DNA from 3 places in the Stenotrophomonas sp. STEN083 genome. Region 2 is predicted to be linked to each of the others. Evidence: predicted binding sites of a transcription regulator. Region 2 holds the regulator's gene; each other region holds the start of a gene.

What was found. The regulator FliA, encoded in region 2, starts transcription of late flagellar genes. The targets are predictions, from matches to a motif close to TAAAGTTTNNCNNNCNNNGGCCGATAA.
Region 1: ACVOK8_RS00900 (chemotaxis protein CheW) is a predicted target of FliA. The motif match lies at 3,495-3,521, and genes of this name have one in related genera.
Region 3: ACVOK8_RS13705 (methyl-accepting chemotaxis protein) is a predicted target of FliA. The motif match lies at 5,322-5,348, and genes of this name have one in related genera.

Annotation. Positions count from the first base shown of each region.
Region 1 covers NZ_JBRRCU010000002.1:7,572-14,933, forward strand. The annotation lists gene ACVOK8_RS00880 (FAD-binding oxidoreductase) at 1-226, opposite strand, end outside; gene ACVOK8_RS00885 (GNAT family N-acetyltransferase) at 261-1,283, opposite strand; gene ACVOK8_RS00890 (class I SAM-dependent methyltransferase) at 1,402-2,154, opposite strand; gene ACVOK8_RS00895 (flagellar brake protein) at 2,506-3,273, shown strand; gene ACVOK8_RS00900 (chemotaxis protein CheW) at 3,572-4,063, shown strand; gene ACVOK8_RS00905 (hypothetical protein) at 4,188-4,571, shown strand; gene ACVOK8_RS00910 (methyl-accepting chemotaxis protein) at 4,655-7,024, shown strand.
Region 2 covers NZ_JBRRCU010000005.1:127,866-135,227, reverse strand. The annotation lists gene ACVOK8_RS03250 (chemotaxis protein CheA) at 1-1,511, opposite strand, end outside; gene ACVOK8_RS03245 (protein phosphatase CheZ) at 1,515-2,135, opposite strand; gene cheY (chemotaxis response regulator CheY) at 2,135-2,527, opposite strand; gene ACVOK8_RS03235 (RNA polymerase sigma factor FliA) at 2,541-3,290, opposite strand; gene ACVOK8_RS03230 (MinD/ParA family ATP-binding protein) at 3,287-4,171, opposite strand; gene ACVOK8_RS03225 (AAA family ATPase) at 4,158-5,990, opposite strand; gene flhA (flagellar biosynthesis protein FlhA) at 6,143-7,362, opposite strand, start outside.
Region 3 covers NZ_JBRRCU010000047.1:19,442-26,803, reverse strand. The annotation lists partial or broken gene ACVOK8_RS13720 (sensor histidine kinase) at 1-248, opposite strand, end outside; gene ACVOK8_RS13715 (bifunctional diguanylate cyclase/phosphodiesterase) at 650-3,424, shown strand; gene ACVOK8_RS13710 (hypothetical protein) at 3,765-4,016, opposite strand; gene ACVOK8_RS13705 (methyl-accepting chemotaxis protein) at 4,094-5,293, opposite strand; gene hflD (high frequency lysogenization protein HflD) at 5,420-6,034, opposite strand; gene mnmA (tRNA 2-thiouridine(34) synthase MnmA) at 6,044-7,165, opposite strand; gene ACVOK8_RS13690 (NUDIX hydrolase) at 7,162-7,362, opposite strand, start outside.

The sequences.
Region 1 (7,362 bases), on a different contig from region 2:
CCCGTAGCCGATGCAGCCGCGCGAAATTGACACTCCTGACTACATCGTCGACGGATGCGGCGCGGACGATGTACTCGGGATAGCGCTCGAAGTCGCGCTTGTTCCATCCGGTGCTGTAGTACCAGCTCGCGTACTCGGCGTGATGGCGCGACCTGACCTTTCCCTCCAGCGCCTGTGAGAACGCACGAAAGTCGTCGGGCAGCATTTTCGGGTGCAACGGGTCCATGTCGGTTCTCCTGGATTGGCCAGATGGATGCGAATCAGCCAGCCACTGTGCTGGTCGCGGCGTATAACGGTAGGGGTTGCAGCCCGAGACGGGTCTTGATGCGTGCATTCAAGCGGCCGGCTTCGATAGTGCGGACTCCAGCGCCCAAAGCCCATTCATAGGCAAACGCGAAACTCACCGTATAGGGGCTGTAGTCGGTCAGGTCGTAACGCATGCCCGCCGACCATATGCACATCAGCGGCTGCTCGACGAAGCAGATCAGCCCGCCCACCACCTTGCCCTTGTCCTCGATCAGCACCAGTCGCACCAGGTCGTCACAGGTCCGCACGAACTGCGCCAATGCCTGCGCCGGAAAATACTGCGGCGTGCCATTGCGCGCGGTGGTCTGCTGGCACAGCTCGGCCAGCTGCTCCAGACGATGATCGAACGGTGGAGCGTGCAGCCCGACCTGGGCGTCGGCGATGGCGAACTTGCGCAGCTGTCGAGTCATTTCATAGCGGCCATCCTTTGGCAGGGCTTTCAGCACTGCGTCAAAGCCATCGAAGCGGGTCATGTCCATGAAATACCTGTCGACCAGGTAACGTACGTCCAATCCCTGCCCGGCCAACTGCTGCCGGGCCTGCTCGCGCGCCACGTTCAGAACCCCAACATAATGCGCATCCAGCGAATGGGCCAAGTCCTTCAAGGCCAGTACCAGTGCATCCTCGACATCCGCGCCTGGGAGGGCGATCACCTCGCTGTCGAAACAATGCATGACGTGACTGAACAACGCGCTCTGACCACGACCGCCTTCAATACCCGCCATCCGCGCCAGCAGCCCGAACGGATCCACCGTCCGTACCGATTGCAGATAGGCGGGCAGAAACCCCACCAGACGCCCTTCCGCTCTGGCCAGCAGGTAGTACGTGCCCTGGATGGACAGCAATGGCGAGCGTTCGGCTGCGCACAGGAAGCGCCAGTCATAGAAGAAAGAAGCCTGGCTTGCCCGATGAAACGCTCGGTACTCAGCCTGGTCCAACGCATCGATGGAAAGCCGCACTTCCACTTCAATGGACATTGCCCGACCCTCAGGATCGCCCAGTACCCCGGAGCCGGAGCCGGGACAGGAACAGGAAGATGGCGCGTGGACGGCGACTTCGCCGTCGCCGCAGAACACCCGCTAGCGGCTATCGTCGCTAGCGCTTGCGACAGGCAATGATTGCTGCATGTGGCTCATCCACGTAGGCCCGCAATGCAGGCGGAACGTCCGGCAGATCGTTGTCCTCGGCGAGCGTTGGATTGGACCATCGGATCGCATCCGCGCCAGCCTTGCGCAGCGATGCTTCAATCGCCTGTCGTGACCAGTACCAGGCATGCACACTGGCGTCGTACTGGCGATAGCGCAGATCCAGGCGCAGGCGTCCGCCCTCGGCATAAGGTTCTTCGCTGTCATCTGGCGTCAGCATGAAACCGCAACCTTGGTAATAAGTGGGCGCCGGCGCGTATAGCGGATGTATCGGCAAGGCAATCAAGCGCCCGCCGCTGCGCAGCGGTGCCAGCATCTGCGCCGTCATCTGATCCAGCTCGTCCAGCGTCGTCGCATAGGGCAGCACATAGACTGCCAACACCACATCGAACGCAGCGCTACCAGCCTCGCCCTGACTGGAGTGGAAACTGATGTCCAGCCCATCGCGCTGGGCGCAACGACGCGCATAGTCGAGCATGCCTTCGGCAAGGTCGTAGCCGACCACTCTGCGTGCACCTGCACGTTTCAACAGACGCGAGTAGTAGCCGCTGCCGCAACCAAACTCCAGAACATCCAGACCTTCCAGTGGGCCCAGCGCAGCAAACACGCTGGGCGTCTCGATGTACCTGCGGAAGGGCCATGTCGCCATGTCCTCGTAGAGCGCTCCCAACTGATCGAACTGATCTGCTGCTTCCCTGCTCATTTGCTGTTCCCTATTTATGAGGGTACTGCGGTGGAAGAAGTCGCAGATGCTCAGGGATCGCAATATGTAGAACAGTGCTCGATTTCACAAATTATCGATATTTCACACAACTCTCTCAAAGATGAAACCTGCGTTCAGCCGCCATCAAGCTGATCTAGTAGTGTCATTTCGATTATCCGCAAGCCGCTTACGTCGCAACGGCCAAGCGCCGTGCCACCGTCGGCAAATGCCCCGACGCGTGGCAGAACTCGTAACAGTCCGCCTAAAGATGCTAAAAAGGCGGCCGTTATCACACTTTGAAGCGCAGTGATCAGCGCTGCGCCGATCATCGACCCAACCGTAACCGTGTCCATGCCCGACCAAGAATCGCCCGCACCGACGCCTTCCCCGCACGCCGGCAATCTCTATGCCGACGACCGCTACATGGTGCGCAACCCGCATCAAGTGCGGCACCTGTTGCAGGCCATGATCGATCAACGCTCGATGATCAATGTGCACCCGGACGGGCGTGACCAGGCCTTCCCGTCAGCGGTATTGGACGTGGACATGCACCACCTGGTGCTCGATGCCAGCCCGGTACCCTCGATCAACCGCTCGGTCGAGACCGCAAGCGACCTGCTCTGCTTCGGCCAGGTCGACAAGGTTACGGTGCGCTTCCAGCTGGAAGGCCATCGCCGTATCGAGCGCGACGGCCATGTCGCCTTTGAGGTGCCGCTGCCGGAGGAGGTCTATCACCTGCAGCGGCGCGAGTTCTACCGCCTGGAAACCCCGGTCGGCGATTCGCCATATTGCGTCTTGCCAGACCCGGACGGCGGTGAAGCCAGCCGCTGGCGGGTACTGGACATCAGCGCCGGTGGCATTGCGCTGCTGCTGCCCCCCGACCAGAACCTGCTCAAGCTGCAGAGCCGCTACAGTTGCGTGTTGGAGATCCCCGAAAGCGCCCCGATCTCAACCCCGCTGGTGGTCTGCAACCTGCGCCAACAGAAGCAACCCAATGGCACGGAGATGACCCGCATCGGGCTGCGTTTCGATGACCTGCCACGCGGTGCGGACAACAGCATCCAGCGCTACATCTTCCGCATCGATCGTCTACGCAAGGCACGTAGCAACGGCGATTGAGTTGCCCGCCCCTCGCAGGCATTCGGATTTGAACTTTGCACGATGGCATTGACGCCGTCCAAAGCCGCGCAGCAGGCGCCCAGCATCTGCAGGCATGATCCAGGCCCCGGCAGGGCCGTGTCGCATGCCGATATGACAGAAAACCGGCACACTGAAACATGATGACGCGCACACTTCATGCGCCACACCAGATCACAGCGGAGCTTTCCCCGTCGGCCTCCTAAAGTCCCCACCCGCAACGCCGATACCGGTGCATCAGCCGCACCACACCGGCAGCCCGCCAGGACCAGGATCCGCCATGAATGACTCCCGCAGCACGTCCGCCGATACCACCGGTGGCGAGTACCTCAGCTTCACTCTCGGCAACGAGCACTACGGCGTGGATATCCTCAAAGTGCAGGAAATCCGCGGCTATGACGCCGTCACCCGCGTCCCCGATGCCCCCGACTACATCAAGGGTGTCATCAACCTGCGCGGCACCATCGTGCCTGTCATCGATCTGCGCCTGAAGCTGCGCCTGGATGAGGCCCGCTACGACGCCTTCACTGTGATGATCGTGCTCAACGTCGAGGACCGCGTTGTCGGCATCGTCGTGGACAGCGTTTCCGACGTGATCCCCCTCAGTGCCGAGCAGATCCGCCCGACACCGGAATTCGGCGCTGCCGTCGATACCCGCTTCATTTCCGGCATCGGCACCCAGGACGATCGCATGCTGATCCTGCTGGACATCGAGACCCTGCTCGACACCGCCGACCTCGGCCAATCGAGCGCTGCCGAAGAAGCGGCCTAAGCGAGCGTTTCGCTAAGCCGATCACAGTTTCACGCATGCGGCTCAAGGGAGGCATTTGCAGGCCGATAGCCATTGCATGCCCGTCCTCCCCGACCGGCCCTACTATCCCTTCCCGGAGTTTCCGATGTACAAGCATGTACTTCCGCTGTTCGCTGCCACCGTGCTGGCAACCGTTGCGTTTGACGCAGTTGCCGATGCCGAGATGATCCCGCCGGAGACCGCCGCGCGTTTCGCCGGCAAGGACGGCATGGTCTGCGGCAAGGTTGAAAAGGCCCGCTACGCCGAAGGCTCCGAAGGCCAGCCGACCTTCCTGCACATGGGCGGCATGTTCCCGCGCCACACCTTCTCGGCACGTATCGCCGGCAGCAACCGCAGCAAGTTCGGTTTTCCGCTGGAAACCCTGGAAGGCAAGACGGTCTGCGTGATCGGCAAGATCCAGCGCGACGCATCGCGCGCCGAAATCGAAGTGGCATCGCCGGCCAATCTGAAGCTGGCAAACATCAAGTAATCCGCCTTTCGTCACGCCGGCTCAGCCGGCGTGCCACCCCGCGCCTATGACATGGCGGGGCCTGTTCCCGGAGATCGCGCAAGATGCAGTGGATCAACTCGCTGAAACTGAAGCCGAAGCTGATGCTGACTTTCGGCGTCGTGCTGTTCGTCATGTTGTTGCAGGGCATCGTCGCGTATCGCGGCCTGCACTCACTGAACAACGCCACCACCGACCTCGCTGAGAAACGTACGCCCAGCCTCCGTACCACCGGTGAGTTGAGCGGCATGGTCAGCGAGTACCGCAACGCGTCCTATCAGAGTTTGATCCGCGCCAGCGATGACGTAAAAGCCGACGCCAAGACGCGCGCAACTGAACTGCGCATGCAGATCGATACCACCATCGCCGCGTATCCAAAGCTGATCGACAGTCCGGAACAGAAGAAACTCTTCGACACGTTTGTAGCCGACTGGAGCAAGACGGCGGCCTCGTACGACGCGGTCAGCGAGATGCTGGCGCTGGACCTGCCGGATGACGCCATCGATACCTTCGTCGGCGAAACCCGAAACCTGCACCGCAAGGCCTATGCGGCCCTGCAGGCGCTTGCTGCAAACGACAATACCCGCGCCCAGGCAGCCGCCAAACAGGCTGCGGAAACCTATCGCGCGTCAGCCCTGCTGATCATCATCGCAGTGCTGGTCGGCGGTGCCGCCGGCCTGGCACTGATCTGGTTGTTCGCCCGCTCACTGGTCAACGCAATGCGTGGCGCCGTGGATGTGGCCAATGAAGTTGCGAGCGGCAAGCTGGACGGCACCATCGACCTGTCCCGCGCCGACGAGGTAGGCGACCTGTTGCGTGCCATGCAGCGCATGCAGCGCGATCTGCGTGAGCGTATCGAACGCGAGCAAGTCATCGCCAACGAGAACCTGCGCATCCGTACCGCGCTGGATTATTCGTCAACCGGCGTGTTCCTGACCAACAACGATCTGGAGATCGTTTACGCCAACCGTGCCCTGCTCGACAAGCTCACTGAGCATCACGAGCAGATCAGCGGCGCGCTCAGTCAGTTCGACGCCAGCAAGCCGTTGATCGGCCAGCCGGTGACCGTGCTTGAACATCGCGGCGAAGTGGATGGCAAGGTTCTGGACGCATTGGACAAGACCGGTGTATTCAAGCGCGAAATGCGCTTTGGCGAGGCCGAGTTCGCGCAGACCATCTCAGTCATCCGCGACGACAACAATGTGCGGGTCGGCCACGTTGTCGAGTGGCGCGATCGCAGCACCGAAGCCCAGGTTGAGAAGGAAGTGGCCCGCATCATCGAGGCCGCCGCAGCAGGCGATCTCAGCGGTCGTATCGGCACCGCAGACAAGGATGGCTTCTTCCTGCAGTTGGCCAGCCAGATCAACGGCCTGCTGGACGCCAACGCCAGCAGCCTGGAACAGATCTCCGCCCTGCTGTCGGGCCTGTCCCGCGGCGACCTGACCGTACGCATGCACGGCGAGTACCAGGGCGTGTTCGCCACCATGCGTGACGACGCCAATGCCACCGCCGAGCAGCTGACCGGCATTGTCGGTCGCATAAAGCAATCATCGGTGTCGATCAACTCGGCCGCTACCGAAATTGCCGCTGGCAACAACGATCTGTCGCGTCGCACCGAACAGCAAGCTGCCAATCTGGAAGAAACGGCCGCCTCGATGGAGGAATTGACCTCCACCGTGCGCCAGAACGCAGAATCGGCACGCCAAGCCAACCAGCTCGCCATCGGCGCCGCATCGGTGGCCTCGCAGGGCGGTGATGTGGTCAGCCAGGTGGTGACCACCATGACCCAGATCGAGCAGTCCTCGCGCAAGATCGCCGAGATCATCTCGGTCATCGACGGCATCGCCTTCCAGACCAATATCCTGGCCTTGAATGCTGCGGTGGAAGCCGCACGTGCCGGCGAACAGGGCCGCGGCTTTGCCGTGGTTGCATCGGAAGTTCGTACGCTGGCACAGCGTTCGGCTGGCGCGGCAAAGGAGATCAAGGGCCTGATCGACGACTCGGTCGGCAAGGTCGCCGATGGTTCGGCACTGGTCCGCAAGGCCGGCACTACCATGGGCGAGATCGTCGCCTCGGTGCAGCGCGTGACAGACATCATGGCCGAGATCTCGGCGGCCTCGCAGGAACAGTCTGCGGGCATCGAGCAGGTCAACCAGACCATCGTGCAGATGGACGAAACCACCCAGCAGAACGCCGCACTGGTGGAAGAAGCCACCGCCTCCGCCCGCTCGATGGAAGAGCAGGCAGCGCAGCTTGCCAACGTGGTGTCGGTATTCCAGCTTGAAGAAGCCGCCACCGAGACCAGCAGCCCCAAGGCCCTGCGGGAAGCGGCAACCCGCCCTGCCAGCCAGGCTCCGGCACCCGCACCGCGTCGTCGTACCGCCAACCGTACCGCAGTTGCCGAGCTGGCCGATTCGGACTGGCAGGAGTTCTAAGCGATATCGTCAACGGCCTCGGCAGCAACGCCGTCCGCCTGAGCCATTGAGCAACCCCTAATCCGATGCCAGACCTCTGGCATCGGATTTTTTTTGCCCTTGTGGGAGCGGCGTAAGCCGCGAAGCAGGGAGATCACCAGATGGCACGGCTGGTAATCGTTCATGCACCGCCAGCTTCGCGGCTTACGCCGCTCCTACAGTGACAGCAAGCAGCAATCCGTATCACCACCGCAGTCGGGTGAACAGTTCCACGTCGCGTGTCTGGCCTCCCGCTTCAAAACACTCAACTCATGCCCCATGCGGCCGATAACCCGGTAACCCCTCACGCAGCGCCGGTA
Region 2 (7,362 bases):
AAGGGCAGGGCGTAGACATCTTCGCCGGCCTGTACCAGCAGGGTTGGCAGGATCGCCAGGGTCAGCGGTACGCGGATCAGGAAGCGGCTGCCACGGCCCAGCTCGGACTGGATCTGGATCTGGCCACTGAGCTCGCGGATACGCGACTGCACCACGTCCATGCCGACGCCACGGCCGGAAATATCGGTGACTTCCTGCTTGGTCGAGAAGCCGGGTAGGAACACCAGATGCAGACACTCCTCGCTGGTCAGGCGGGCGGCGGCTTCAGGGTCGAGCAAGCCCTTGTCACGGGCCTTGGCGCGCAGGCGCTCTGGATCGATGCCGGCGCCGTCGTCCTGGACTTCAATGCTGACGTAATCGCCTTCCTGCTGGGCGGACAGGCGTACCCGGCCCATACGCGGTTTGCCTTGGGCCTCGCGCAGTTCGGGCGATTCGACACCATGGTCGATGGCGTTGCGGACCAGATGCACCAGCGGATCGGCCAGTGCTTCGACCAGGTTGCGGTCCAGCTCGGTGTCGGCGCCGATCAACTCCAGATCGACTTCTTTCTGCAGCGAGCGGGCAACGTCGCGGGCAACCTTGGGGAAGCGCGAGAACACCTTGCCGACCGGTTGCATGCGGGTGCGCATCACCGCTGATTGCAGGCGAGCGGTGGCGATATCCAAGGTCGAGACTGCGCGATCCAGTTCCTCGTCCTTCAGGCGCATGCGCAAGGTTTTGAGCCGGTTGCGGGCCAGCACCAGTTCGCCGATCAGATTGACGATGGCATCCAGTCGCTTGGTGTCCACGCGCACGGTGTGCTCGGGCTCGGCGGCTTTTGCGGCAGCCGGTTTGGCTGCGCCTGCCGCGGGGCGTGCGGGTGCGACGGGTGCCGCGGCCGGCTTGGGCTTGGGCGCAGCGGGAATCGGCTGCACCGCGACTGCACCGGGTGCGGCGCCGCCATGCAACTTGTCGAGCAGGGCTTCGAATTCGTCTTCGTCGATCAGCTCATCGCCGGCCTTCGCAACGATAGGCTGGGCGCCGGGCGTACCGCTGCCATGCAACTGGTTGAGCAGGGCTTCGAACTCGTCTTCGCTGATCAGGTCGCTGTCGCCGGCTGCGGCAACAGGTTGCGCCGCTACGACAACCGGCGCAGCACCCACATCAAACTGGGCGATCAGCGCAGCAGGTGCATGCTCCGGTTCAGTGCCGGATGACACCGCATCGAGCATTGCCTGCAGCCAGTCCAGAGATTGCTGGGCGGCGTCGAAATGATGCGCCAGCAGCTCGGCTTTGCCGGCGCGGGCCATGCCGAGGGTTTCCTCGGCGGCGTGGCACAGTTCGACCATTGGGTGGATCGCCAGAAAACCGGCGCCACCTTTCAGCGTATGGAAGCCACGGAATACGGCGTTGAGCTGATCACTGTCGTGCGGCGCCTGTTCGAGCGTCACCAACTGCTCGCCGAGGCGATCCAGGATTTCCTGCGCTTCAAGGATGAAGTCGGCGGCGATGTCGTCGGCAAAAGCACTCATGGCTTACAGCCCCAGGTCCGAGAGCAGATCGTCTGCGTCCACCTGGGACACGGCGTGGCGATCCAGACCGTTGACGGCCGGGCCAGCCAAGCCCTGGTTGCGTGCATCTTCTTCCGGCGGCGGCAGGCCGAGCGCGCCAAAACCTTCATGCACGCGACGGACGATGCCGACCACACGGCGGATGATCTGCCCGGTCAAGTCCTGGTAGCTCTGGGTCAGCGCTACTTCAGTCAGATTGTGGCGGATGCGTTCGAGGATTTCGCCCTGCTCGGCATTCAGCCCGTCCGCACGCAGGCGTTCGGTCAGCGCGCGGCATTCCTCGGCCAGATCAAGCGTGCGGTGGGTAGCCTGTTCGGTCATCTGCACCACATGGTCCAGGCGCGCGCAGGCATCATCCAGCTCGCCGGCTTCGCTGGGCACGCTGGGCAGTTCGCCCAGTGCCTGGCCCAGTTCGCGTGCCAGCCGGCCCAGGCCGGACATCATTGGCTGCGCGCGCAAGGCGGCCAGCGCGTCGATTTCCCGGCGCCAACCGGCTTCGTCGCCGCTTTCCAATGCTGCCAGTGCGTCCTGCAGGCGCTGCACCAGGGCCGATTTGTCGCTCAATGCTTCGCCGAGCTGGTTCATCAGGCGCTCGCTGCCAGGCGTTCGAAAATCTTGCCGAGCTTCTCTTCCAGCGTCTGCGCGGTGAACGGCTTGATGATGTAGCCGTTCACGCCGCTCTGTGCGGCCTCAATGATCTGCTCGCGCTTGGCTTCGGCGGTGACCATCAGTACCGGCAAGGTCTTGAGCTTGGCATCGTTGCGGATCGCCTTGAGCAATTCGATGCCGGTCATCACCGGCATGTTCCAGTCGGTGACGACGAAATCGAACGACTGCGTCTGCAGCATCGACAGCGCGGCATGCCCGTCCTCGGCTTCGGCGGTATTGGTGAAGCCCAGATCGCCGAGCAGGTTCTTGACGATGCGGCGCATCGTCGAGAAGTCGTCAACGATCAGGATGCGCATGTTCTTGTTCAAAAGACTTTCCTCTTCATGGTTCTTCGAGCCCGGCGTCGGCCGCCTCGAAAATCTTCAGTCGGCCGCGCAGACGCAGCGTGGCCTGGCCGTGGATCTGACAGACGCGGGATTCGCTTACGCCCAATACCGCGCCAATTTCTTTCAGGTTCAATTCCTGCTCGTAGTACAGCGACAGCACCAGCTGCTCGCGCTCGGGCAACTGGCCGATGGCCTTGCCGAGCTCGGCGCCGAACTGGCTGCGCTCCAGCACCTGCTGCGGGTTGGGGCCGCCGGTGGTCGGGGTGTCCAGCTCGCCCTGGTCTTCGATGCGCGATTCCAGGCTCAGCACCTGGCCGCGTGAGGCGTCTTCGACCAGACGCATATATTCGGGTAGCGGAAGTTCCATCGCCTCAGCTACTTCGCTGGCGCTGGCCGAACGGCCGCTGCTCTGCTCAAGCCTGCGGATGGTGGCAGCGGCATCGCGGGCGCGGCGGTGCACCGAGCGCGGTACCCAGTCGCCGCGGCGGATTTCGTCGATCATCGAGCCGCGGATGCGGATCGATGCATAGGTTTCGAACGAGGCGCCCTGTTCGGCGTCATAGCTGCGCGAGGCCTCGATCAGCCCCATCATCCCGGCCTGGATCAGATCATCGACCTCGACGCTGGCGGGCAGGCGCGCGGCCAGGTGGTGGGCGATGCGACGTACCAGGTCGGCGTGGCGGGCAATGCAGTCATTGGCCGCGTTGCGCTGGACTTCACGGTATTGGGCGGCTGCATTGTTCATGCCTTCACCTTCTGCTGGATGATGCGTTCCAGGAAGAACTCAACGCCGCCGCGCGGGGCGGTTGGGGCTTGCCAGCGCGCGGTGCGACGGGCGATTTCGTTGATGGCCAGCGAGGCCGGTGCGGAAGGGTAGAGCTTGACCACCGGCTGCTGGCGTTGCACCGACAGGCGCAGCCAGTCGTCCTGCGGCACGCAACCCAGGTAGTTCAGCGAAACATCGATCAGGAACTTCTCGCAGACCCGTACCAGCTTTTCGTACAGGGCGCGGCCTTCGTTCGGGTCACGGACCATGTTGGCGACGACCTGGATGCGATCCACGCCACGCTCGCGGGAGAGCACCTTGATCAGCGCGTAGGCGTCGGTGATCGAGGCAGGCTCGTCGCAGACCACCACTACGGTGTCCTGGGCGGCCTGGCAGAAGGTCAGCACGCTGTCGGTGATGCCGGCGGCGGTGTCGATGATCATCACATCGAGCTCGCGTTCCAGCTCGGAGAACACATTGACCAGACCGACGTGCTCGGCCGGCTGCAGTTCGGCCATGTGCCGACGGCCCGAGGCGGCCGGCACGACCAGCACGCCGTTCGGACCTTCCATGATCACTTCGTCGAGCGTGGCGCGCCCGGCGACCAGGTCGGCCAGAGTGTGCTTGGGCTGAAGGCCCAGCACCACGTCGATGTTGGCCAGGCCTAGATCGGCATCCAGCAGCAGGGTGCGTTTGCCCATGCCTGCCAGTGCCACGGCCAGGTTGGCCGAGACATTGGTTTTACCTACACCGCCCTTGCCGCCGGTCACCGCGATGGTGCGCACCGGGCCTGCCGGTTCGTGCCGGGTAGCCGACAGGGGGAAGGTGTTGGTCAGCTTGGCGTACTCACGCGACTGCATTGTTCAACTCCGTGTTGCAGGGCATATCGGCCGCGCGGCGCAAATCTTCAAGGCGAAGTACGAGATTTGCGGCAGAGGCCCGATAAAGGTCTTCCGGAACGTCCTGGCCGTCGGTCACCCAGGTGATCGGCAGGCGGTGATCGACCGCCACCGACAGGGCCGAACCGAAGCGGCCGGTCTCGTCCAGCTTGGTCAGCACCACGCCCTGCGGGTTGGCGGCGCTGAAGCGGCGCACCACTTCATCCATGTCCTGGAAAGCGGTGTTGGCCGGCAGCACCAACAGGGTGCGGATCTGGCCGGCGGCGCGCAGCCACTGCAGCTGGGCGGTGAGGGCGCGGTCGCGCTGGCCCAGGCCGGCGGTGTCGATCAGCACCAGCTTGTAGTCGGCCAGCTTCTGCAGCAGCTGGTTGAGGTCGGTGCCGCTGTTTGCCTCGTGCACGGCGATGCCGAGCTGGCGACCGAAACCGTACAGTTGCTCGCGGGCGCCGATGCGCTGGGTATCGGTGGTGACAAGCGCCACGTCGCGGGCGGCGTGGGCTTCTGCGAAGCGCGAGGCCAGCTTGGCGATGGTGGTGGTCTTGCCGGCACCGGTGGGGCCGACCAGGGCGATCACGCCGCCGGTTTCCATCGGGTCGACCGGCGCGATCGGGAGCTTCTTGGAGATCAGCCCCAGCATCAGGCCGCGGGCGCGGCTGGGGTCGATGTCGGCCGGAATCTGGGTGGCGACGTCGCGGGCCAGGCCAGCGTCGAAGCCGTATTCGTCCATCAGGTCCAACGCATTGGCGCGCACCGCGCTGCCGCGCAGGCGCTCATCGGTGAAGCGGTTCATCTCGCGCTCGATCAGATGACGCATGCCGGCTACTTCCTGACGCAGCTGGCTGAGCTGTTCGTCGTCGCGGGCGATAATCACCGGTGCGCTGGTCACCGCGCTCAGCGGGGATGTGGGAGCGAAGGCGGCAGTTTCGGTAGCTTCAACAGCGCCGGCGATCGGCGCTTCAGCGGGCAGCGTGGCAGCGACTGCGGCGATGGCTGCTACCGCAGCGAGCGGCGCGGGAATTGCCTCGATTGCGGGCGCCACGGTGACGGGTGCAACGGCGACCGGGGCAGGGTTGAACACCGGTGCAGCAGGAACTGCGGGGATGGCCACGGCCACGGCCGGCTGCAGCGGGGCCAGCTCCGGCTCCGGCGGATCGATGACGAAGCGGGCGCGTTCAACCGGTACCGGCGGCGCGATGGTGACGGCGGCAATTGCGTCGGCAAAGCTGGCCTGCTGGGTTACCGCTGGTGCAGCGGCCAGTGGCGCGATGGCTGCGGCGCTGCCGGCGGGACGGAATGCCGGCACTACCGGCAGTTCATCGGCGCTGGCTGGCTGGGTGGCAAAAAAGGTCTGCGAGACCGGGGCGCGTGCGGCGACCGGCTCAATCTCGGCAGACTTGAGCAGGCCGGCGAAGCGGCTGCCCGGTGCCAGCTCGATGCTGTTGTCGATGGAGCGGCCGGTGGCGCCAACCGCCGAGCGCGCCAGTGCGGCGACGGCCGAGGTGGTGGCGGTGACCGGTTCCGGCTCCGGTGCCTTGCGGCGGGTCATCGCGGCCATGATGGCTTCGGCGGCACTGCGCGGCTTGGCCGGGGCCGGTGGGGCTGGACGGCTGGCTTCCAGCGCCTGCTTCACTGCGGTCTCGTCGTAGTGCGCGGCCGCCACGATCTCCACACCTTCCTCGATCCGACGGTTGGACAGGATCACGGCATCGGGGCCGTGTTCCTTGCGCACGAGGTTCATGGCGGTGCGCATGTCAGCGGCGACGAAACGTTTGATCTTCATGCTTTGGTACCGGGAGTGAGGCTGCGGCGAAGGAGTGGCGTTGGCGATGTCGAACATGGCGTGGCGGGCTCCTTCTTGCGGAATGGGTGCGGTGCAGCAGGTGTCTGGTTTCCGACGCCGGCATTGCTGCCGGTGTCGGCTTTCGGGCTGCCTCAGCTGATCGTGCCGACCAGCTTCAGGCGTTTGTCTTCCGGCACTTCGCTATAGGCCAGGACCGACAGCGAGGGAACACTGTGGCGGACCAGGCGCGCCAGCGCGGCGCGGACCGGGGCCGGTACCAGCACTACAGCCGGCTCGTTGCGGGCCTCCTGCTTGCCGACGCAATCGGCAAGGCTTTGATGGAGGCGTTCGGCGAGACCAGGTTCCAGTGCGGCGCCATTGCCTTGTGTTGACTCCTGCAAGACGCGTTCCAATTGCGGATTGAGGGTGAAGACCGGCAGTTCCGGCGAGGAGCCGGCGATTTCCTGCACGATGAAGCGGCCAAGCGCGCCACGTACCGAGGCAGTAAGCGCGGCAGGGTCCTGGGTGACCGGTGCGGCCTCAACCAGCGCTTCGGCGATCTTGCGCAGCTGGCGGATCGGGATGCGCTCGATCAGCAGGTTCTGCAGCACGCGGGCGACGGTGGACAGCGGCAGCGCCTTGGGCGACAGGTCTTCGGCCAGCTTGGGGGCGCTCTTCGCCAGGGTCGCCAGCAGCTGCTGGACTTCTTCATGGCCGAGCAGCTCCGGCGCGTGCTCGCGGATCAGGTGCGACAGGTGGGTGGCGACCACGGTGGCGGGATCGACCACCGTGTAACCCAGCGACTCGGCGTGGGCGCGCTGATGCGGTTGGATCCAGGTGGCGTCCAGGCCGAACGCCGGGTCTTTGCCGGCAATGCCTTCCAGCGTGCCCATCGCGCTGCCCGGGTCCAACGCCAGTTCGCGATCCGGATGGATGTCGGCGGTGCTGACCGGCACCCCGTGGATCAGCAGACGGTAGTGGGTGGCCGGCAACTCCAGATTGTCGCGGATGTGTACGGGCGGGATCAGGAAGCCCAGGTCCTGGGTGAGCTTGCGGCGCACGCCCTTGATGCGTGTCATCAACTCGCCGCCTTGGGCCTTGTCGACCAGCGGAATCAGCCGGTAGCCGACTTCCAGGCCCAGCGGATCGACCGGGCGCAACTCGTCCCAGGTCAATTCAGCGGTGGGGGCGGGTTGCGGCTGGCCGAGGGCGTTCAAGCCACCTTCGTTGGCGCTGGTGTCGTTGGCGGAGGTCTTGCCGGCAGCGCTGGTCTCGCGTTTCCACAATTTCCAGGCGATGAAGCCGAGGATGGCGGCCAGGCTGAGGAAGGCCAGGTTCGGCATGCCCGGTACCAGGCCGACCAGGCCGATGA
Region 3 (7,362 bases), on a different contig from region 2:
TGCAGTTGCTGGGTGATCACCATGGCATGGAACGGCTCGCCGCCCGTCCGTGACAACTGCACCGGCAGTTCGCTCTTGCTTGAGCGCAGGCCATGGCCACTCAAACTGGCAAGCAACTGGATGGCGCCTTCGCCGCGGCCGCCATCAATCCCCAGGATGCTGCTTGCGGCCGGATTGGCATAGAGAACTGTATCGCCGTCAGCAATCACTACGCCGTCAGGCAGCAGTGCGGCCAGCTGCTCGAACTCGGCAGGCAACTGCTTACGGAAACCGGTGGCTGGTTTTGATGACCAGAGCTGCCACCAGAGCAGGGCGAGTGCCGTACAAATTGCCACTGCGACCGCCGTCACACTTCGTGCTCGCCAGCCGGATGAATCCATGCCGGTTGCCGAGAGTGCCGCCAAGCTGGCGGCCAAAAAGCCGGCAATGCCAAGCAACCAGAGCGTGCATACGCGCCGCCGCAGGAGCGCGACGGGCACGGATGGAACGGGAGATGCCGGATCGGCTTGCATGATGAGAGGGGGTTTCGGACAAGCGTCGCCCCAGTTTAACGGCTTGCGCATAGAGCGCGCGACGAAGTGCTCAATTCTGCCGAGTTGGTGCCGTTATCGAATGGGTACCCGGTTTGTCGGGCATGGAGATAGATCGCGTGGATCGCGGCGTCATAGCTAGCCTGCTTCGTCATCCGTTGAACGCGGCCGTCGTGCTGTTGGACACGGACGGGCAACCATTGGCCGCCAATGGCATGGCCAGGGAGCTGGGCCTGCCCGAACGTCTGTCACGTTATTGTCCGCAACTCGCCGGCGTTCGCCAGCAACTGGACCGGCACGAGGCGGTGGCTTGCCCGCTGCCGGGGGCCGGCCAGCGGCTGGATGGCTGGCTCAGTGTGGTGCAGTCGCCCTCGGCGACACCACTGGGCTATTTGTATTCCGTGGCCAGCGACACCGAGGTCCGCAACGCGCGTTGGGCGATGGCAATGGAGTCGGCAGGTCACAGCTTGTGGGACTGGGATATTGTCAGCGATGCGGTTACCCGCACCAGTCCGGCGCATGCCCCCAATGCGGCGCAGCCTGACATCGGCCTGCTGGACGAGGTACATCCAGAAGACCAGCTGCAGTTGCGTCAGGCTATTGCTGCACACCTGCATGACCCGCAGGTGCCATTTGCCTGCCAGTTCCGCCTGCGTCAGGCCGATGGCAGCTGGCATTGGGTGCTGGACCGTGGGCAGGTAGTCACCCGCGCTGGCGATGGCCAGCCGTTGCGGATGGTTGGCACCTATACCGACATCCAGCAGCAGAAATCGCTGGAGGACGAACTGCGTTCGCAGCAGGCCCTGTTACGCCGCGCGCAGCGTGTGGCTGGTATGGGCAGCTGGGTATGGGAACCGCGGCGCAAGCGCGTGCAGTGGTCCGAGGAATTCGCCGCTGCCATTGGCTGGAGCAATGCCGCACTACCGACCGGGCGGCAATGGTTGCGTAACCTGACCAGCGATGCCCGCACGCATCTACTCTGTAGCTGGCGGCGTGTGCTGGATGAAGCCAAAGGCGGTAGTTTCGATATTACCTGGGGTCGCGATCCGGTGACCCAGCAGCAACTGCGCATCTGGGTGGAGCTTGATTACGACGGCACCGGCAGCCTGCATCGGGTGCTGGGACAGGTGCAGAACATCAGCAATCAGCGTCGTACCGATGCCTTGATACGCTGGCGCACCGAGTTGCTGAACCGGGTGTCCGCGCTGGGCCGTATTGGCGGCTGCGAAATCGAGGTCAGCACCCGCGCGATGCAGTGGACCGAGGAGTGCTATCGCATCCATGGCCTGCGCAAGGCGCCGGTGACCTTGGACCAGGCTTTGGACCTGTACATTCCCGACTCGCGCGACAACTTTGAGTCAGCCTTGCAGCGCATCGTTCATGGCGGGCTGCCCGAGCAGCTTGATCTGTGTTTCTACCGCCCGTCCGGTCAACGGGTGTGGGTGCAGGTGTTGATCGAACTGGATCAACGCGACGGCCTGCCTGAGCGCTTCGTGGTGCTGTTCCGCGACATCACCCGTGAGCGAGAGGCCGACGAGCGGCTGGAACTGCTGGCGCACTACGACTTGCTAACCGGACTGCCCAATCGCATGCTGCTGCGCGAGCAGGGCTCCGAAGCGATCATCGAGGCGCGCGAACGTGGTGCCATCCTGGCGATGCTGTTCATCGACCTGGATGGTTTCAAGAGCATCAACGACACCTTTGGTCACGCCACCGGTGACATGCTGCTGAAGGCCGCCGCGGCGCGTCTGCACCAGAACCTGCGTAATGCTGACCTATTCGCCCGTTTCAATGGCGATGAGTTCATCGTGATCCTGCGCAACCTGGTTGAGCCGGATGACGCCGGGCATGTGGCGCGAAAGTTGATTGCTTCCTTGGCTGAGCCGCTGTACCGCGAGGATGTCACCTTGAAGGTCGGCGCAAGCGTGGGTATCGCAATGCTGGACGAGGGTCGCAACGATTTTGACAGCCTGTTGCGTGCCGCCGATGCTGCCATGCACGCTGCCAAAGAAGCAGGCCGCAACACCTACCAGTATTACAGCCAGGATGCGTTGGCACGTACCCAGCGCCGGGTGGAGATCGAACACGCGCTGCATGGTGCGGTCGAGCGCGACGAGTTCAGCCTGGTTTACCAGCCCTTGGTGCATGCCAATGGTGATGCAACGCCCTCGATCGAGGCGTTGTTGCGCTGGAACAGCGGCAGGATTGGCTCATGCAGCCCTGCCGAGTTCATCCCGATTGCCGAGAAATGCGGCGAAATCATCCATATCGGCGACTGGGTGCTGCAGGAGGTTTGCCGGCAAGCGGTTGTCTGGCAGCAGGCCGGGCTGAAGTTCGAGCGCATCGCAGTCAACGTTTCGGCCTTGCAGCTGCGGGATCGCGGCTTTGCCGAGCGCGTTGTCAGCATCTGCCAGCAGTACGGCTGGCCGCCTCAGCGCTTGGAGCTGGAGCTGACAGAGTCGGCGCTGATCCGGGATACCGATGCATTGCGCCAGTGTTTTGATGTATTCGAGCAGCATGGCATTCCGCTTGCCGTGGACGACTTCGGCACCGGCTTCTCCAACCTGCATTATCTGAACCGTTTCCCGGTGCAACGGCTGAAGATCGACCGTAGTTTCGTGCAAGGCATGCTGCACGATGCCGGCACCGCCGAGGTCACCCAGGCCATCGTGCATCTGGGGCACGCACTGGGCATGCTGGTGGTGGCCGAGGGCGTTGAAACCTCGGCCGAGGCAGCGATGCTGATCCAGCAGGGTTGTGATGAGCTGCAGGGCTACCTGTTCTCGCGGCCTCTGCGGCCGCGCGAGATGGTGCAGTGGTTGCGCAGCGGCCCAGGTGAGTTGCTTGAGCTACCGAACCTGGGTTCGATCACGACGATCAGCGCCACCCACTGATCGTCGGCAAAGCAAACAACCAAGCCTGGCTACGTGATCCGTAGCCGGGCTTTTCTTTGTCTGTAGGAGCGGCGTAAGCCGCGAGGTTGGGGTTGCTTCCAGGCGTTCATCCGATGCTGTCTTTGCTTCGCGGCTTACGCCGCTCCCACAAAAAACGCGGAGTGCGTCCAGGCCTGGGCCACCATGCTTTTTTCTGTGGGAGCGACGTCAGCTGTGTCGCGGGTGCCGCTCATAGGCCTTCATCTGATGATGTGTTTGCTTCGCGGCTTACGCCGCTCCCACAAAGAGGACCGCGGTGCGCGCGGATGTGTAGCCCGGCTAAGCGCAGCTTGAGGGGGGCTCAGGGGACGGACAGGTCCCAGTCGATGCAGTTGGTCAGCCAATCAGAGTCTTCGACGTGGCCGGGGCTCTGGGCTTGATCGCGCTGTGTACGCAACTCCAGCAGCTCCTGCTGTGCACGCTGCTCAAGCAGCGCAAGCTGTTCGCGTCGGCTCAAGGAGATGCCGTTGGTAGCTGCAGGAAGAGGCATGGCGTCATCAGCCTGTGGTGCTGGCTCGGCGTTACTGTTGGCGGTGGAGCGGGGTGTCAGCATATATCAGCGTGGTTGCAGCAACAGCAAAGCCCCGGCCAAGGGCCGGGGCTCGGATGCGGTACGGGTGCGGGGTGAAATCAGAACAACTCCACCGTGCCTGCGCCCATGCTCTGCTGGGACACCGGCTTGTGCGGCGGGCGCTCCCACTCCACACGCATTTCACGCAGGCGGCTGCCGGTGCGCTGCAGCGCGCTGACCATTTCGCCATCGAACACGCCGCCGTTGCGGTGCAGCAGTTCCTGCAACGCGACGGCTTCGCGGTTGATCGCACCCAGGCGGTCAAGATGGGTATGCACGCCGCCCAGGGCCTGGGTGGCGATGTCTTCGAATTGCAGGGCGCGCACGGCTTCGGCGACGCTGCCGTCGATGGCGCGGCCACACTCGGAGATCTCACGCATGCCGTCGCCCAGCGAGGCGTTGATGGCAGCCACGCTGTCCAGCATCGAAGCGGCCTCATGGCGCGCTTCGCGTGACCGGTCCATATCGCGCGAGGCCATGTGGGTGACGGTTTCACGCACCTTGGCGATGGCGTCCTTGGAGCTGTGGGCCAGCTTGCGGATCTGCTCGTTGAAGGTGGTGGAGCGCTCGGAAAGATTTCGTACCTCGTCAGCCACCACTGCGAAGCCACGACCGGCTTCGCCTGCACGTGCTGCTTCAATGGCAGCATTCAAGGCCAGCAGGTTGGTCTGGTCAGCGATCGACTTGACGTCTTCAAGCAGGGCGAAAATTCCATCCAGGTGCTGCGCCATCTGGTCGATGTGCTGCACGGTGTTGCTGCTCTGGCCGCTGACCTGCTCCAGTGCTTCCACCAGCTGTTCCATCTGATGGCTGGCGTTCTGGGCGAAGCGGGCCACGTCGACGCCGCCATTGCCGCCGCCACCTTCGTCACCGGCGCGGTCAACGATGCGGGCCAATGCCTGGCTCTGCTGGCGCGACTTGCGGCTCATCGCATCAAAGCTGCCACCGAGGCCGCCGACCGCTTGCCGGATCAGCTCACGGGCGCGCTCGATCTCGCTGCGCGAGCCGTCGATTTCGTTGCTGACAAAGCTGCGCAGCTCATTGAGCAGCTGGTCCTGCTCTTTCAGTACCTTGGCGTGCTCGGGCGAGCGCTGGCTTTGCGAATGCACGCTCCACCAGGCAAACACCAGCCAGCTCAGCACCATGGTGGTCAGGATCGCCCACAGGGCCGCAGAAGGCCAGGACAGGGCGGCAGCGACCACAACCAGAAGGGTGAGGACAAGCGGGGCTGCCAAACGGATTGCAATACGTGAATACATGGACGTTCTCGGGAGAGTCACGAATGCAGTATCGGCAGTGGGCAGGGGGTCTTTAGCCCGCTGGCGTGAATCCCGAGAGGTTTTGCGATGCAGGCCCGCAACCGCTGCGATTGCGGGCCTTGAAAATCAGCGCAGGCGGCGCTCGATGGCTTCCAGCATGGCCTTGCGCGAGAACAGGAAATCCCAGTAAGCGCCACCGAGCTGGCGCCACAGCACAGCCGAACGCACCGCAGCCAGCAGCAGCGCACGGATCTCCGACACCACCATCGCCTGGCCCAGGTAATGCGGGTTGCCCTGCACCATGATCTTCGGTTTGAGCTGGCTGATGGTGTCCGCATACAGCGCGCCCATCGCACTCAGTACGTCCGGGTGGCAGCTGTCGCCGCGATCCTGGGCGATGCTGGCGGCGCGCTCGATGCCTGCCTCCACTTTGTCGACCGTGGCGCCTTCGCGTACGAAGCGGCGTTCCAGCTGCATCACCGACAGGGCCAGCCGCGGCAGCAGGTCGTCCTTACCCTGATTGCGGAAGTAGTCGCGCAGCAGGCGCAGGCCTGGCTCAACCTGGGTAGCACTGCCGTATACGGCGGCGGGCGAGCTGGCATCAATACGCAGCACGCTGTCCATTGCGGTGCGCACCACGGCGCTCTCCGAATGGCCGGTTTCTGCGATGCGGCGCACCTGCTGCAAGGCCTGGGCAATGCCTGCCAAGGCAAGTACGCGGTCATCGATGGAAAAAGTCATGGTCATCTCTCAAGGGGAAACAGGGGCGGCCAAACGGCGCTCCAAAGGTGCATCGGTGGCGGCGATCACCGCGCCGCCCAGGCATTCCATGCCGTCGTACAGCACCAATGACTGGCCGGGGGTGACAGCGCGTTGCGGGCGTGCGAAATGCACGTCCAGCGTACCGTCATCACGCACCTTCACGGTGCAGGCTTCGTCCGGTTGGCGATAGCGGGTCTGCGCGGTGCATTCGAATTCACGGGCGGGTGGGGCGCCGGCAATCCAATGCATGGTTTCGCTGCGCAGCCAGTTGGACTGCAACCAGGGGCTGTCATGGCCCTGATCGACGTACAGGATATTGCGGGCCACGTCCTTGCCGACCACGAACCACGGTGCCGCCGGGCGCCCGCGCACGCCGCCGATGTTCAGGCCTTCGCGCTGGCCCAAGGTGAAATAGAACACGCCGGGGTGACGGGCGATTACCTGGCCATCGGGGTCCTGGATCTCACCTTCGCGGGCCGGCAGGTACTGGCCCAGGAACTCACGGAAATCGCGTTCACCGATGAAGCAGATACCCGTCGAGTCTTTCTTGGCATGGGTGGGCAGGCCAGCATCTCGGGCGATGCGGCGCAGATCGCTCTTTTCCATGTGTCCGATCGGGAACAGGGTGGCGGCCAACTGGGTCTGGCCCAGCTGGTGCAGGAAGTAGCTCTGGTCCTTGCCGCGATCGGCACCGCGCAGCAAGCGCCAGCGGCCGCCGGCGTGGTCGACCTGGGCATAGTGGCCGGTGGCGATGCGCTCGGCACCCAGCTCGCGCGCGGCGTCCAGGAAGTGCTTGAACTTGACCTCGCGGTTGCACAGCACGTCCGGGTTGGGTGTGCGGCCGGCCGCATATTCGGCCAGGAAGTGCTCGAACACACCCTGCCAGTATTCGTTGGAGAAATCGCGGAAATGGAACGGAATGTCGAGCCGCCCGCAGACCGCCACCGCGTCGCGGCGGTCATCTTCGGCGCGGCAGTGACCACTGCCATCGTCAGCCCAGTTTTGCATGAACAAGCCGGCGACATCCAAGCCTTGCTGGACCAGGGTAAGCGCCGCCACCGACGAGTCCACGCCGCCGGAAACGCCCACCACGATGTTGGGATTGCTCACGGTGCCACCTGTCGCACGATCGAAAGCGGGTAGCGCTGCCCGGCCAGCCAATCCGAGATCGTATGCCAGACCAGCGGGCTGCGCAGTCGCGCCATATCGGCCTGCAGGGCAACCGGGCTCATCCACAAGGCCTGCACGATGCCGGTGTCCAGCGGCTGCTGCGGGTGATGCTGCAGCGGCTCGGCGGCGAAGGCGAA